Regions from separate parts of the Lactobacillus sp. B4005 genome, predicted to be linked through region 2. Evidence: riboswitches for the same ligand, from Rfam matches in the RefSeq annotation. Region 2 holds a riboswitch; the other holds the start of a gene.
The links. Region 2 has a riboswitch for thiamine pyrophosphate ahead of J3U73_RS00200 (ECF transporter S component). Riboswitches for the same ligand answer to the same signal wherever they lie in the genome.

Region 1: it holds a riboswitch for thiamine pyrophosphate, as region 2 does, so the genes downstream of both, thiM (hydroxyethylthiazole kinase) here and J3U73_RS00200 (ECF transporter S component) in region 2, are expected to answer to the same signal.

The regions. Positions count from the first base shown of each region.
Region 1 covers NZ_JAFNOZ010000003.1:69,825-72,999, reverse strand. Annotated here, with positions in the region: gene J3U73_RS07615 (NAD(P)-dependent alcohol dehydrogenase) at 1-168, opposite strand, end outside; gene tenA (thiaminase II) at 904-1,566, opposite strand; TPP riboswitch at 1,694-1,795, shown strand; gene thiM (hydroxyethylthiazole kinase) at 1,871-2,659, shown strand; gene thiD (bifunctional hydroxymethylpyrimidine kinase/phosphomethylpyrimidine kinase) at 2,674-3,175, shown strand, end outside.
Region 2 covers NZ_JAFNOZ010000001.1:14,813-17,987, reverse strand. Annotated here, with positions in the region: gene J3U73_RS00210 (PTS system mannose/fructose/sorbose family transporter subunit IID) at 1-8, shown strand, start outside; gene J3U73_RS00205 (hypothetical protein) at 130-291, shown strand; gene J3U73_RS00200 (ECF transporter S component) at 550-1,128, opposite strand; TPP riboswitch at 1,174-1,265, opposite strand; gene J3U73_RS00195 (M42 family metallopeptidase) at 1,336-2,418, opposite strand; gene hpt (hypoxanthine phosphoribosyltransferase) at 2,646-3,175, shown strand, end outside.

The DNA of each region.
Region 1 (3,175 bases), on a different contig from region 2:
TGGCATTTGAATTGGAAACCCACCATTTTGAAATTCAATATCACTATGACATATGCCTGATGCAACAGTCTTTATTAAAACCTCATTACTTTTAGGGTCATCTAGGACAACCTCTTCCAAGTTCAAATCAGAATCTGATCTATTTAAAACGGCTGCTTTGATTTTCATGGTAATAACCTCTTCATTCTAAAATACTAAGCTTCGCTATTTTACTATGTTACTTATATCACATAACCGCTTACATTTTAATATAATTTACAAAAATTTAAACAAGTAATTTTGATTATAAAATTCAATTAAAGATTGCTTTTCAATCGAATTTTATGAAAGTGCAAGTAATTTTTTAGAAAAAGTAGAATATATAATTTTAATATTTGAGATATATTTCTCGTTAGGAAAAAGGGTAAAATTTAAGCAAAAAATGTTGATTTAAGCACAAACCACGGTTTAATTGTTTAATTTAGCAATCCCTAAATAGCAGTGTTAAAAATATTAAGATAGGTGTTAAACATGATTTACTCATTATTCTAGGCTGCAAACTTGGGTATTCATCACAGTTACAAATATTGAACAAAAATTATGCTACGAGTTTAGAGGCATTAAATAATTTTATTAGCTTAATTTTATTTGTTTCGCCATTTGCACTAATATCAACCTGGTAAGAGAAACTAACCGTCAAAACAAAAAGTCGAAATCAACTAATTTTAAAGAAAAAATAAGCAAAAGATCTTTGACACATTATTTATCAAAACAAAGCTTGCATTTGTAGAGTTTAAAAATAATATGTTAAGCAAAATTGTTTTATAAAAGTATTGACTGTTTATATAGACTTTTTACTAAATAATTAGTTCCGAAATCTGAAAATTACTTTTTTAATTAAAACAATTCTTTAGGTCAGAAAAGCTATTGCCACTGCTCCTGCTCATACGCCATTTGCCAAAACCGGCATTCATAATAGCTGCTGCGCACAAAGGCTTTCTGCATCTGCCCACGCTCTCGTTCTGAAGCTTGAGCAGCTAAGTCATTGGTCAACTTTAACATGCGACTGACATTGACGTCATACCAGTCGCTATCATAGGTCTCGATCCATTTCTGGTAAAGTGCAACCGGTGAACCCGTTTGCGCCAATGCTTGACCAATTTCCTGGTAAAGCCAGTAGCAAGGCAAAATGGCACAGACACAAGGAGCAAGGCCATCTTTTTCAAGCGTTTTAAACAGATGATTGACATAGGCATACGCCGTTGGTGCTGCGTCAGTTTCTTTAATCTCATTGGATGTGACTTTTAATTCCGCTAAAAAATGCTGTTGCATCGTTATTTCACATTCTTGCAAATCTTGGGCACCTGCCAGCAAGAATCGTTGCACTTCTTGACTAGTAGTTTTCTTTGCCATTAGCCGGTGAATTTTGCTAAATTCAGCTAAATAGTACCTGTCTTGCAATAAGTAAAACCGAAAAGTAGCCAATGGCAATTGGCCACTTTGCAGCTCTTTAACAAAGGGCTGCTCCATGCTTTTTTTCCACAGATCCTTTGCCGCATAACGCAATTGTGCTGTAAATTCAGTCATTATTATCTCCCTCGCCCAATTAATAGTTGCGTGTTTCTTAGTAGTTAGTTTACCTTAGTCGAGTCACTGCAGCAATTCGGTTAAATTAGTTATTGTCTTGCCCAGCAAAAGTCGCTATAATTGAAACCGATAACACGAGGGGTGCCTTTTTGAAGGCTGAGATGGCGGATAGCCAGACCCTTTGAACCTGTAAGCTAATTCTTGCGTAGGAACGTGTCAAAAATCCACTTATGCTTTGACACAAATATGTCAAAGCTTTTTTATTGACCTAAAATCGGCGCAGGAGATTTTTAAAGGAGAGATTATGAAACTAGATCTGTTAGCTAAATTACGTGAAACTAATCCAATTGTTCTTAATGCCGCCAATTTTGTGACCGTTCAAGATGTCGCTAACGGCTTAAATGCGCTGGGTGCCTCGCCCATCATGAGTAAGGAAATTGCTGAGGTCGAAGAAATGTTTCAGATGGCATCAAGCATTGCCATTAACCTCGGGACTTTGACTAAATTGCAAATTATGCAAATGAAAGAAATGGGGCTACTTGCCGCGCAAGCTCAAAAACCGGTTGTCCTTGATCCCGTTGCCGTTGGCGCAGTCAATTACCGCCTGCAAACCGCACAAAAATTGCTAGAAGCTTTCCCAGCTACAATCATTCGTGGCAACGCTGGTGAAATTGCCGCTTTAGGTGGTTTTGCCTGGAATGCCAAAGGTATTGATGCGGGTTCAGGCAGTGGCGATCTTGACGAAATTACGCGTAAAACTGCGCAAAAATTGCATTGTACAATTATTGCCAGTGGCGTAACAGACACGATTAGCGATGGTCAAAATATCGCTCATGTTTACAATGGTACCCCGCTATTTCAGGCACACGTTGGTTCAGGTGACATGCTCTCAAGCATTGTTGCCGCCTTTGCGGCCGTCTGCGATAATTCTTTTGAAGCTGCGCAAACAGCTTGCCTAGTTTTTGCAGCTACTGGAGAATTGCTCGTTAATGATCATCCTGAAGTAGGTCCTGGCACATTTAGCATGTATTTGATGGATTATTTAGCTAAAGTCAAAGAAACCGAGATTACAGCTATTGCTAAATTTGATTAAGGAGGTTAGCAATAATGACAGAAGAACTAAATTCATTTCCCCAAGTTTTGACCATTGCTGGGACTGATTCCGGTGGTGGAGCCGGAATTATGGCGGATCTAAAAACTTTTCAGATGCAACATGTTTTTGGGACAGCGGTGGTTGTAGCTGTGACTGCCCAAAATACGCTCGGAGTCCAAGACTCGTTTTTATTACCACTTGAAATGGTCGATGCCCAATTTGCGTCATTAGCCTCAGACTTTAAGATTAAGGCTTGTAAAACGGGGATGTTGGGAGATGCAGCGCACGTCCATCAAGTAGCTCTTAATCTGCAAAAATATGACTTTGGTCCGGTAACCATCGACCCAGTTATGGTGGCTAAAGGCGGAGCGCCTCTTCTTAGCCAAGATGCTATTGCCACCGTTAAAAATGAGCTATTGCCGCTAGCTAACCTCATTACGCCTAACTTGCCTGAAGCAGAAGCTCTTACCGGAATTAAGGCTACTAGTGAACAAGAATATCCCCAATTAGCACGAA
Region 2 (3,175 bases):
TCGGCTAATATTTAGATAAATTACTAAGAGTCCAGGAAAGACTAGCTCTTTAAACAAAAAAGAAACAGACAAGACACTGAAAATTGTGAAGTGACCCCCCAAATTTAGGACAAATTTGGGGGTTATTTTATGGCTAAATTATCTAAGCAAGATAAAATTGAAATCTATCATCTTTGGCATGATTATCAAGTTGGTCCTAAGTTTGCAGCTAATATAAAGTGTCCTAATTTTAGGGTTCACTTCAAAAATAGTTTTGTCTGCTTTTTACTATTTTCTTCCCACCAAAGTTGATTACTCGGACTGCGCATGTGCCAATATTTCTTTAAATTCATGGTCATAAGCATTAATCTTAGATCATTTTTAACTTTTGTCTACCCTCTTAGGCACAACTATGCGCATGATTTTTATAAGCAAAAAAAGTTTTAGATCCATTTGGATTTGAATGCTCGCTTAGATGAAATACTGTAATATATACAAATAAAAACGTTGTATCTGTAAATTCAACGTTTTTATTGGTCTAAGTAAATAGCTTTTTCAAAGCTCAATAATTTAAGCAATTTTTGGTTTTAAGGCCTGATCAAATAAGTTAGTAATCAATTTTACCAAAACGCCGTCAAAGACAAGCGCAGAGAGTATACAAGTAATAAACATGATAACTTGCAGTTGGATGCTATACTTACTCCAGCCGTACAAAAAATACGTTGGAATAAAACTACCAAGGCCGGCAAAAAAGGCCCCTGTTAGTACACTTTGCCAAGAAAATGCTTGATACCGACTTTTTTGCGGAAAAAAGCCAATTTCATTAGTTGCTCCTTGAATCACACCAGACAAAATTGTTACTGCACCCCATTGGCCGCCAATAGCCATTTCGACAACTGCTGCCAATGTTTCACCAATTGTTCCTGAACCAACCGTTGGCACGAAATACATCGCTAAGGGAGCTGCCATTAGCCATAATCCAGAAAAAACAGTATCTGTTACCGGAGCAAAGCCAGTCGGAAGCAGTAATAACTTAATTAAATTGTAAGCCCAATTAAACCCGTAAGTATAGATTACTCCCATAATAATTCCAATTAAAGCAATCAGGATAATTGCTTTAACGTTCCATTTTGATGATCTTGTAAACATAAAAAATACTCCTAACTAACATTCTAAGTCAGTAGGAGTACTCTAATATACTTAATAACACTTCCCTAACGCAGGTATTGTCCTGTTCAGGTTCGGAGGGTATTTCTCAGCTAAATGTGGCACCCCTAGTGACTTTCTTATCTTTTTGCCTATTATAACACAATATCAAGAAGACATTTTAAATTATTCAATTAACTAGCAATTTAATCAAAACTGACTAAAACTAGCCAACTTTTCTTTAGTCAAATCACGGATAATTGCACAAGTTAAGTCAACTGAGGCCTTAAAGTCTTGATATGCGCTGAAGCAGTATGCCGAATGCTCGTAACGCACTGGAATTCCGATAACAATAGTTGGCGCACCATTTTCATAGTAAATTGCCGCACCATCTTGTCCGCCACCGGTCCGAACCGAACGAGTATATGGAATATTGTTTTTATCCGCTAATTCACATGCGTATTGTTGGAATTTTGGATTAGGCAAAAATGAGGTATCCATATCACGCAGCATTGGTCCACGCTTTAAGCCTGTTTGAGAAAGCCATTTTGGAGTAAATGTATCATCTGCTGGACATGATTCAAGCACAATCCCTAGGTCTGGCTTAATACTTCTAGCTGTTACGTACGCTCCTCGTAAGCCGACTTCTTCTTGACTCGAAAGTGCGGCTACAACGTTACAGTCAGTCTTTTCGCCGTTGAGATTATCCAAAACATCAGCCATTGCAGCTGCACCAAACCGGTCATCAAAATCCTTACCGAAGAAAAGACCGGTTTTTTCATTGTATTCGCACTTGACGTCAACAAAAATGGGACAACCAGTATCAATTTTATAATCATTAATTGTTTCTTCACGAGAACTAGAACCAACATCAACTGACATATTTTCTACTTCCGGTACATTGTCACGTTCTTCTTTAGTCATGAAGTGCGGTGGCTTAGTTGCTACTACGCCAGGAACATATTTACCGTCACGGTTTCTAATTTTTACCCGTAAAGCTGGAATATTATATTTAACCCAGCCGCCAAGCGGAACAAATTTAATCATTCCGTTTGGTCTAACTGCCTGAGTTATAAAACCAACAGCATCAGAATGGGCATCAAGCTGGATAATTGGCTGACCAGTTTGATTTTCTTTTTTAGCAGCATAAACGTTGAGCATACCATCAACTTTTATATCGGCAATATCTTTTACTGTGTCAGTGAATAATTTGATAAACTCTCCTTCAAAGCCGGAAGTTGAATTAGCATCCGAAAAAGCTTTGAGCATTTTTATTTCTTGTTCTTTTTCCATCGTTGTAATTGACCTTTCGCTTATTAAACTTTAAATTTCATTGTAGCAAAAAACAATTATTTAAGCTATTTCTGAAAAAATCCTACTGCTTTTGGCAAATTTGATAATTTTGTCCGTAATTTCGGTAAAAAATGGCTAAAAAAGTTCAAAACAAGCTCCTTTTTCCCGATAAAAATGATATAATCAATTTTATTAGGAATTTTGAGTTTTAAGTGAAAGGTAAATAAATGCCGAAAAACGACAATATTGATAATATTATTGATCATAAATTGTTTACCGAAGATGATATTCACCTGATGTGTGTCAAATTGGGTAAGCAATTAACTGAAGACTATGCTGGTAAAAAGCCATTAGTTATAGGTGCATTAAAGGGTGCAATTTTCTTTTTAACTGACCTGGTACGTGAAATGAACGTCAAAGAAGAAATTGATTTTATGGACGTTTCTAGTTACGGTGATGGTTTTGAATCTTCAGGCGAAGTGAAAATCATTTCCGATTTGGCTACAGATGTCAAAGATCGTGATGTTTTAATCGTTGAAGATATCATTGATACCGGATTAACCTTGAAATATATGAAGGATTTGCTCCAAAAACGCGGCGCTAAAAACGTTAAATGCTGCGTGTTACTGAATAAGGAAGCTAATCGAAAAGTTAATGTTAAGGTTGATTATTTTGGTTCAAAAGTCGGAAACGAGTTTGTTGTAGGCTATGGTCTGGATTTTATGAACTTTTACCGTAACTTACGCTACATTGGCGT